Regions from separate parts of the Arthrobacter sp. SAFR-179 genome, predicted to be linked through region 1. Evidence: riboswitches for the same ligand, from Rfam matches in the RefSeq annotation. Region 1 holds a riboswitch; each other region holds the start of a gene.
The links. Region 1 has a riboswitch for cyclic di-AMP ahead of ACR65K_RS14040 (M23 family metallopeptidase). Riboswitches for the same ligand answer to the same signal wherever they lie in the genome.
Positions count from the first base shown of each region.

Region 1 (3,265 bases):
GCGAGGGGTTGAGTGCGCTGATCATCATGCCGTTGCCGACGTAGATGCCGACGTGCGCGCCACCGTTCTGGACAACCAGGTCACCCGGCTGCGGTGCCGAGGTGGGGGTCATGATGTTCCACGCGTTGGTGCGGGGGATGCTGATTCCGGCCTGGGCGTAAACCCACTGCACGAAACCGGAGCAGTCCCAGCCTGTGACGGGGCTGGTGCCGCCCCATACGTAGGAGTGGCCGATGCCGGTGTAGGCGATGGCGGCAATGCCCGAGGTTGCCGCAGTGGATACAGACTCTTCCGCTTTGGCGGCCGGGGAAGCCTCCTGGCCCGCAGTGGCGGTGTTGGCGGCGCGGTTCGCTGCTGCCGTGGACTGGGTACGTACCGCTTCAACCTTGGGAGCGGCGGTGGTCTTGACGACCGGACGCTCGAAGGACACCGTGGCCGTGGGGGCAGCGGTGACGGCGAGTGCCGTCTGGGCCGAACCGGACTCGGTGGAGGCAGAGACACCGGCAGTGGTGTCAGCTGCCGTGGCGGGCAGGCCCATGCTCAGGATGAGGCCCGAAGCGGCTGCCACAACGGCAGCCTGGCGGCCTACGGTCCCGGCATTTGCACTGACAGCCTTGGACACGGCGTCCAGGGGGTTGGTGCGAACCGTTTGCGCACGGTGGCGCGCAGAATGATGGCGTGAAGACACGAAGGTAGCCTCTCCCAATGCCTGCGAGGTGAGCTGTCGGATTCGGATGGGAGTCACCCGGCCACGCTGCTTCCTGGGAAGCTTTGTGACTTAACCCCAAGGCCTTCCGGAAATGAAGGCCAAAATTGGTTCCCCCGCCCCTGCCAGACGATGAAATGCGAACGGACCTTGAGCGGTGGCAGAGTTAGGCAATCCACTCAAGAGCGTCAACTTCGGAAAAGTTGACGCGAGTTAGACGGTACAGCAGTTTTGCTTCAATGTCACATTCAGGTCACGGCGGGTCACGGCGATCTGAGAGTGAGCAATCATTCGGTTACAGCCAGCCCATCGGATCGACCACTTCGCCATTGACCTGGACCTCGAAGTGCAGGTGGCATCCGGTGGACGCGCCGGTGGTGCCGCTCAGTGCCACGACCTCACCGCGGGAGACGGTCTGGCCCACCTTGACGTTGAAGGACGAGAGGTGGTTGTAGGTGGTTTCCAGCCCGTTGCCGTGGTCGATGACCACCCGGTTTCCGCCACCGAACTGGTGCCAGCCCGCGAAGGTGACGGTTCCTGTTGCGGCCGCCAGGACCGAGGTGCCGCACTGCGCCACGAAGTCCTGGCCCCTGTGGAAGTCTCCGGAGCCTCCGGTGATGGGGCTGACCCGGTAACCGAAAGGGGAAGCGGTGGCGAGGGACGACAGGGGTGCGGCCAGGGTGCCGGCCGAAGCGGCACGGGTGACGGAGCCGGCGGACTGTGCGCTCAGGAGCTGCTTCAGCTTTCCGTCCGGGTCCGCCTGCGTGACCACGGCGGAGCGGCTGAAGTCAACCTGGGCTCCAACATCAGCGGAAATCTGCGGCTGCGGGCTGACAGCCGAGGCAGCCAGGGGGGCATTGCCGGCGGAGTCGGTTGCCATGACGGGACTTGTGGCGGGCACCGTGACCGTCAGCACCAGGCCTGTGGCGGCAAGGGCCATGCCGGCTTTTTGGCCGATGCCGCTGGCGGCGGCAAACTCCGTCATCTGCCGGAAGGGACCCCGGCGGCGGCGCGCGTCGCGATGCAGGTCGCGGGGGCGCTCCGCTGCGACGACTTCGGCAACCCGGGGTGCCGAAGGGGGGCCGGCCGCGCGTCGGCGGCCCCGTGGGGTCTGCATGGTCAAGAAGGGTTCCTCTCTGGAAGAAGCCTGCGGAGTTAGCTGTCGGATTCGGGTCAGAGAGTTCAAAGACCCGGTCCGCCGTAGGCAAGCTTCTGCACAGGGGTATTCCCGGAAGAATCCTTCACTGGAGAGGCTTGCTGCTGACGGACTTCACCCCAAGGCAGTCCCCCGCTGCCGCTTGTGGTTCCCCCGCCTCTGCCAGTAACGAACTCGTTCACCTGGCCCGCTGGCAGAGCTCGGCTCCGGGTCAGGTAACGCTTATGTATCAACGCTTGGTTCCACTATAGGGGCTTAAGTCCCTAGGTAACAATTCCGTTACCTTTGCGTGGAAACCCCTGCCTGGGGTATGGAAGGTGCCGGATCAGCCCTAGTCGAGGGCAACGAAGACGTGCGCAGCAACCTCGGGCGGCAGCTCCAGCGCCCCTTCGATCCCCGCGACCCGAACGGAAATGTACTCGCCCACGCGTTCCAGCGTCACGGCAGCACCAGGCCGGATCCCGCCCTCGTCCAGCTGGGCCAGCAGTTCCGGTTCCACCTGGATTGGCTCCGCCAAACGGCTGATGGTCACGCCCGAGGCGGGCGCGTAGTTCTTCATTGCTTCCACCAGGCTGATGGCTCCATCGGCAAAGCCGCGGCCCGCCTGGCCTCCCAGCGCAGCGAGGCCGGGAATGGGGTTGCCGTAGGGCGATTCGGTGGGGTGGCCCAGCATCTCGTAGATGCGCCGCTCCACCCGCTCGCTCATGACGTGTTCCCAGCGGCAGGCTTCGTCATGGACGTAGGCCCAGTCCAGGCCGATGACATCTGCCAGAAGGCGTTCGGCCAGCCGGTGCTTGCGCATGACCTCTGTGGCGCGCTTGCGGCCCGTATCCGTGAGTTCCAGATGGCGGTCACCGGAGACGACGACAAGTCCGTCCCGCTCCATGCGGCCGATGGTCTGGGAGACGGTGGGCCCCGAGTGGCGCAGACGTTCGGCGATACGGGCCCTGAGGGCAACGATGTTTTCTTCCTCAAGCTCCAGAATGGTCCTGAGGTACATCTCCGTAGTGTCGATCAGATCCGTCATCCAGCTCAGCTCCTCGAGCGCAGTACCTTGCGTTGTCCCACCGTATCGCCTCTTCCCGCGAAGTAGTCCGGGGGAAAGCTTAGCCTATTTTGACTTTGTCCGAATAGCTGCGGCCAAAGGGCTGGGCCGTACGGGCACGTCTCACTGTCCGGACTATGACGTGCCCGGCTCCCGCCCCCGGCGGCGGTTCAGGCAGAATGGGAGTGGCCTGCAGCCCAGCCACCGCGCCCTGCCGGCCACCACTGCCCGCCCTTCCGGACCATAGCTTTCGTCCCCGCCGAATTGGAGCACCTGTGAGCGACACCAGCATCACGATCCCCGCCGACCTCCTGCCCCAGGACGGGCGGTTCGGGGCCGGCCCGTCAAAGGTCCGGCA
Region 1 is NZ_JBPFDM010000008.1:156,898-160,162, forward strand. It holds gene ACR65K_RS14035 (C40 family peptidase) at 1-622, opposite strand, end outside; cyclic di-AMP (ydaO/yuaA leader) riboswitch at 693-873, opposite strand; gene ACR65K_RS14040 (M23 family metallopeptidase) at 1,002-1,823, opposite strand; cyclic di-AMP (ydaO/yuaA leader) riboswitch at 1,836-2,047, opposite strand; gene ACR65K_RS14045 (iron-dependent transcriptional repressor DtxR) at 2,194-2,889, opposite strand; gene serC (phosphoserine transaminase) at 3,183-3,265, shown strand, end outside.

Region 2 (3,265 bases), on a different contig from region 1:
ACGCCGGCGACCGCCTCTACGGCATCGCCGGGTAGATTTCACCCTTTTTCAATACAGTTCCCGCCGCTAGCCTTTGCGGATGGACTGGAAACTTGAGCTTGTCTTTCTCCCCGTGTCCGACGTTGACCGCGCCAAGGACTTCTACGTCAACAAAGTGGGCTTTAATGCGGATTTCGACGAACGGCCGTCGGACTCCATCCGCTTCGTGCAGCTGACGCCGCCGGGTTCGGCCTGCTCCATCTGCATTGGCGAGGGACTCATCGACGCCCCTCCCGGCACGGGTTCCAACCTGCAGTTGGTGGTCAACGACATTAAAGCTGCGCATGAGACCACCTGAAGAACAACGGTGTGGATGTCAGCGATGTGGACGTGCAGGACTGGGGCCACTTCGTCTACTTCGCCGATCCCGACGGAAACAAGTGGGCTGTCCAGTACATCCCGCGGCGAAACACCGGCCAGGAAGCTGGCCAGGGCACTGTTCAGGACGCCGGGCAAAACGCTGGTTAACCCAAACCGCGGGCCGCATCATGATGATGCGGCCCGCGGTTGAAGGTGGCTTGCCTAGTACCAGTTGTGGGCCAGGTGGAAGTTCAGGGCGCCGCAGGGCGACTGGTAGCGCTCCTTGATGTAGTCCAGGCCCCAGTTGATCTGCGTGCGGTAGTTGGTGAGGTAGTCCGCACCGGCGCTGGCCATCTTCTCGGCCGGCAGGGACTGGACAATGCCGTATGCCCCGCTGCTGGCATTGGTGGCCGTGGTGGTCCAATCCGATTCCTTGGTCCACAGCGTCTGCAGGCACTGCATCTGGTCCGGAGCCCAGCCAAAGGTCCCCAGCTGGCTGGCGGCGTATGCCTGGGCGCCGGCGGGATCGTTAACCGCGACGGCGGCAGCCGGCTCAGGTGCGGGGGCAGGCTCGGGAGCCGGCGCCGGGGCGGGGGCTGGGGCAGGCGCTTCAGGCGCGGCCGGTGCTGCAGCGGGGGCCGGTTCCGCTGCCTGCGGTGCCACGCTGATGGCGGCGGGAGCCGGGCTGGCTGCCGGGTTGGAACGGATTTCGCTCTTCTCGATGCTCATTTGAGCGTCGGACGCTGCAGTGGAAGAGTTGGACCCGGTGGATGACGCCGGAGTCATGCTGCTGGTGGCCTGTCCTGCCGCGCCGACCCCCACCAGCACCGCACAGGATGCTGCAAGGACGGCCGCGCGCTGGCCCAGGGTGGTCTTCTTTGCCTGCTGCTTGGCCTTGTGTTTAGCCTTGGCCTGCAGCTGACGTGCTTCTGCCGTGTTTTTGGACATGATTGATCGCCTCTCACACCTGCGGAGTTAGCTGTCGGGTTCGGATGAGGGCATCCGGCTGTACGGAAAGATCACGTACTGGCTTAACCCCAAGGGCATTCAGTGCCCGGGACGGTGGGTCCCCCGCCTCTGCCGTAGCTCAATCGGAATCCGGGGAAGCGGCAGAGCTTGGCGTCAACCCGGGATATGCGGCCCGAACGGGGACCGCACCCAATCGACGGTACAGGAAGAACACGACAAAGTCACATTTAGGTAACGGAAGTCACGATGACCCGCGCGTCGAATTGCGGGACAGAACCTGTCGAAGATCTCAATTCGACGAGGCGGATGGCCTTGAACGCAGTGTGTGACGAACTCAGGGCACGGCGGGGCCGGCCGCGGGAAGACGGACAGCAAACTCGGTCCTGCCCGGCCGGGACACCAGTTCCACGGTGCCGCCGTGGGCCATGACGATGGACTCGACGATGGACAGGCCCAGGCCGGACGAGCCCTCGGAGCCGGAGCGGGCCGCGTCAGCCCGGGTGAAGCGCGAAAAGATCCTGCCCTGGAATTCCGCGGGGATGCCGGGCCCGTCATCGGTGACCGTAACCACCACGCTCCCGTCGGCAGAGCGCATCAACCCTGTGGTCACGGTGGTGCCGGCCGGTGTGTGCTTCCGGGCGTTGGAGAGCAGGTTAGCCAGCACCTGGTGCAGCTGGGTGGTGTCACCGCGGACCGTCACGGGTTGATGGGGCAGCTGCAGCTGCCAGATGTGTTCAGGGGCCATGACCTTTTCGTCGCTGACCGTTTCTATGACCAGCTGGGTAAGGTCCACTTCGGTGGTCTCGGTTGCCTTGCCCTCATCGAGCCTGGCCAGCAGCAGCAGGTCCTCCACCAGCGCGGTCATGCGCTCCGACTGGCTCTGCACCCGCCCCAGCGACTTTTGCCCGTCCTCGGTGAGGTGTTCGGTCATGCGCATCAGCTCGGTGTACCCGCGGATGGCGGTCAGCGGCGTTCGAAGCTCGTGGGAGGCGTCGGCAACAAACTGGCGCACCTTCATCTCGCTGCGCTGCCGGGCCTCCAGCGCGCTGGACACGTTGTCCAGCATCAGGTTCAGGGCGTGGCCCACACTGCCCACCTCAGTGGTGGGGTGCGCTGCGGAGGGCGGCACGCGCACGGCGAGTGCCACCTCGCCGGCGTCAAGGGGCAGCTTGGAAACCTTGGTGGCGACGTCCGACAGCTGTTCCAAGGGGCGCATGGTCCGGCGGATCAAGGCGGTGCCAACCAGCCCAATCAGGACCAGCCCGCCCAGCGAGACCAGCACCATGGTGAGCACAAGGGAGCCTTCGGTGGCTTTCTTCGTAGCAAGCGGAAGGCCGGTAATCACCACGTCGCCATAGGGCGTCCCGGTAGCCATCAGCCGGTAATCGCCGTTGGACAGTTCGCGGTCCACCGGCACGCCATCATGGGGGAGTGCCTGCAGGATGGCAACGTCGCGGGAGGTCAGGGAGATGCGGGTGGCGTCGGATGACAGGAACCCTGCCTCCCTGCTGACCTGCCCGTTCACTACCCGGGCATTGAGCGTTCCCACACTTTGCCCGCGTGCGTCAAGGGGATCTGGGCGGCCTGAGGGGTTGCCTTCGGGCGGCCGGCCGCGGGACGCCAGCTTCAGCTGCGCATCCAATTGACTGGTGAGGACCACGTCCATCGAGGCATAGCTGACCACCCCGATGGCGCCCGAGATGGCCACCAGCAGGGCCATGGACAGCAGGATCAGGCGTGTGCGGAGGTGCCAGGTGGAGGGATTGAACCAGGACCGGCCGGTGGGCCGGGGAACTCCGGGAAGAGACACGCGTTTCCTTTGGCTAGTCTGCAGGCTTAATGACGTAGCCCGCCCCGCGCACGGTGTGGATCATCGGCGGATGGCTGGCTTCGATCTTCTTGCGCAGGTAGGAAATGTACAGTTCCACGATGTTCGCCTGGCCGCCGAAGTCGTAAT
Region 2 is NZ_JBPFDM010000015.1:80,416-83,680, reverse strand. It holds gene upp (uracil phosphoribosyltransferase) at 1-35, shown strand, start outside; partial or broken gene ACR65K_RS19325 (VOC family protein) at 80-507, shown strand; gene ACR65K_RS19320 (aggregation-promoting factor C-terminal-like domain-containing protein) at 562-1,287, opposite strand; cyclic di-AMP (ydaO/yuaA leader) riboswitch at 1,293-1,453, opposite strand; gene ACR65K_RS19315 (sensor histidine kinase) at 1,643-3,118, opposite strand; gene ACR65K_RS19310 (response regulator transcription factor) at 3,132-3,265, opposite strand, start outside.
Region 2: linked by a shared signal. The riboswitch ahead of ACR65K_RS19320 (aggregation-promoting factor C-terminal-like domain-containing protein) and the one ahead of ACR65K_RS14040 (M23 family metallopeptidase) in region 1 are both predicted to bind cyclic di-AMP.

Region 3 (3,265 bases), on a different contig from region 1:
TCTCAAAGGCTCGGGGCGCACGCCTTTCGCCCGCGCCGGGGACGGCCGTGCCGTCGTCGGCCCCATGCTCCGTGAGTATGTGGTCAGTGAGGCCATGCACGCCCTGCACATACCCACCACCCGCTCGCTCGCCGTCGTGGCAACCGGGCGGCAGGTCCGCCGGGACGGCATGCTGCCCGGTGCCGTCCTGGCACGCGTGGCAAGCAGCCACCTGCGCGTTGGCAGCTTCCAGTACGCGCGGGCCACCGAAAACCTGGACCTCCTGAGGCGGCTGGCGGACCATGCCATCAGCAGGCACTATCCGCACGCCGCTGAAGCCAAAAACCCCTACCTGGCATTGTTCGGTTCCGTCGTCTCCGCCCAGGCGGAGCTGGTGGCCAGGTGGATGCTGGTGGGATTCGTGCATGGTGTCATGAATACGGACAACATGACCATCTCAGGGGAAACCATCGACTACGGCCCGTGCGCGTTCATGGATGCATTCAATCCCGCCGCCGTCTACAGTTCCATCGACGTCAGTGGACGCTATGCCTATGCCAACCAGCCGGTGCTTGCCGAATGGAACCTTGCCCGGCTTGCCGAGGCGATGCTGCCGCTCATCGACCAGGACCAGGAAAAGGCGGTTGCCCCGGCCGTGGAGGTGCTTGGCGGGTTCCGCGGACAGTACAGCAAGTCGTGGTCCGGCGGCATGAAACGCAAGCTGGGCCTGGGAGGCGGCGGGGAGAGCGCTGATGACGCCTCAGCCCTGGTGGACGATGCAATCGCCATCCTGAAGGACGGCCCGGTGGACTACACCCTCTTCTTCCGCAACCTGGGCAAGGCCGCCCGGGGCGACCTCCGTCCCGTTCGCGGGATGGTCCTTGACCTGGCCGCGTTCGACGCCTGGGCGGAGCGGTGGCAGGCCATGAAACCGGACGCGGACCTGATGGACAGCGTGAACCCTGTGTACATTCCCCGGAACCACCTGGTGGAGGAAGCTCTGTCAGCTGCCACCGAAGGAAACCTCGCACCCCTGCAGCAACTGCTCGAGGCCATCGGTGCACCCTTTACCGAACGTCCGGGACTGGAACGCTACGCCGAGGGTGCCCCTGAAGACTTCGGCAACTACATGACCTTCTGCGGGACCTGACGGCTCGCGCCAGGGGAAAACGACAGGAGGGCGGCGGCCGGGAATACCCGGCTGCCGCCCTCCTGTTTTGCGTCGGCTCCGCTGGTTGCGAAGCGCCGCGGAGACTAGGCTACGCGGACTGCGGAGTAGCCGCCGAGCCAGCTGATGGAGTGAACCTCGGTGCTGTAGCCGTTGACGCCGCCGCTGACAACCTGGCCGTCGCCGGCGTAAACGCCCACGTGGCCGGAGGTGATGATCAGGTCACCGGGGGCGGGGGCGCTGACAACAGTGCCGTACTGGAAGAACTGGGTGGGGGCCAGGTCGCCGACGGACTTGCCGACGGAGCGCAGGGCCTTCTCAACCATTGCGGTGCAGTCCTGGCCCACGCCAACCTGGCTGTAAGCGGATGCCAGGATCGCAGCGCCGGTTCCCGTGCCGGTGGAGGCCAGCGGGGTGGCGGAGGCGTAGGACATGTTCATGCCGGTGTTCGCCGGTGCAGTTGCGGCTGCAGCCTGGACCGGAGCTGCGGCAGGAGCCGGAGCCGGTGCTGCGGTGTAGCCTGCACCGGGGATCTGGATCTGGTCACCGGGGTAGATGATTGAGGACAGTCCCAGTCCGTTGGCGGACAGGACGTCATTAAGGCTGACGCCGTAGGCAGCCGCGATGGCCCCGATGGTGTCGCCAGAGACGACGGTGTGGACGTTTCCGGCTGCCGCAACGGGTGCTGCTGCCGGTGCCGAGTACGCCTGGACGCTGGTGTTCTCAGTGGTGTCCGGACCGGTCACACCTGCATGGGCCGGGGCTCCGACGCCGAATGCAATGCCGGACGCTGCAGCAACTGCGAGCGCCGGGCGGCCCAGCGAACGGGCCTGGGTCTTGGCGGTTACGGCGAGGCCCTCGAGCACAATGGAGCGGGCCGGAGTCGCGCGGTGACGGGCAGTAATGGAATTTTTTGACACGGTTGATCGCCTCTCCCATGCCTGCGGGGTGAGCTGTCGGGTTCGGGCTGGAGATGCCCGGCCGGTAGCGGGCTCCGCGGGCGGAGCGCTATCGACTTAACCCCAAGGCCACAAGTGGCCGTGGAAACTTGGTTCCCCCGTCCCTGCCATCGGAAAACGGTTGAATCCCATGATCAGCGGCAGGGCTCGGCATGCTGATGGGAATGTCCCGGCTGAGAGGGACACCCAAAGACCATAACCCGCGCTCACTGTCATTGTCACATTTGAATAACATACGAGGTTTCCCTCTCAATTCAGCAAACGTCTTGATGTACATAGGATCTCGCGGCTGACCTGGGGAGAGATTCGAACCGGGAAACGGCGCCGAAACGGTAACAATACGGCCTCGGACCCCTGCTTTGCCGCGATACCCGGCGGTAAGCTTCGGGACTATGCCCCTGTTCGTTACCAACCGGTCCTTCCCGATATTCGCGGGCCTGATGGCGATCGCCCTGGCCGGCGCCACCGCGTTGCCGGCCGCGGCGGAGGAGCCGCCCGGCGGATATCCCTCCTGGGCCGACGTGCAGCAGGCGCAGTCCTCTGAAGCGGCGAAGGCCGCAGAGATCACCAGCATCAACGGGCTCCTGGATGGACTGCAAGCGCAGTCGGAGGCGGCCGGGGATGCGGCGGTCCGCTCTGCCGCCGATCACGCCGCAGCCGATGCGGAGCTTCAGGCGGCAACAGCCCGGGTGCAGACTCTGTCTGCGCAGGCGGCCCGTGCAGACGACCAACTGGCCCGGTACCGGAAGGATATCGGCGCCCTGGCCGTCCAGTCCTACAAGACCGGCGGGACCAATACCGGATTCTTCGTGGCGCTCGATGCGCTGGGGACCAACAGCGCCCAGGGGCTCAACCTGGTCAAGCTTGTAGGGGACAAGACTGCTGCCTTGGTGAATAAGGCTGCAGCGGCAGGAAAGGTTGCCGCTGCGCTCAGGGAACAGGAACAGGTTGCCAGGGGCGAGCGGGAACGACTGGCCGGGGAGGCGAAGGTTAAATCCGAGGCCGCCCGTTCCGCCCGGGACGCACTGGCACGGCAGGTCACCGAGGAACAGCAGCACAGCGGCGAGTTGACTGCCCAGCTTGCCGCCCTGAAGGGTACGACGGCGGCAGTTGAGGGGGAGTATCGCCAGGGCAAAGCGGCGCTGGCCGCCTACGAGGC
Region 3 is NZ_JBPFDM010000002.1:360,301-363,565, reverse strand. It holds gene ACR65K_RS06040 (protein adenylyltransferase SelO) at 1-1,129, shown strand, start outside; gene ACR65K_RS06035 (LysM peptidoglycan-binding domain-containing protein) at 1,234-2,067, opposite strand; cyclic di-AMP (ydaO/yuaA leader) riboswitch at 2,071-2,239, opposite strand; gene ACR65K_RS06030 (aggregation-promoting factor C-terminal-like domain-containing protein) at 2,499-3,265, shown strand, end outside.
Region 3: linked by a shared signal. The riboswitch ahead of ACR65K_RS06035 (LysM peptidoglycan-binding domain-containing protein) and the one ahead of ACR65K_RS14040 (M23 family metallopeptidase) in region 1 are both predicted to bind cyclic di-AMP.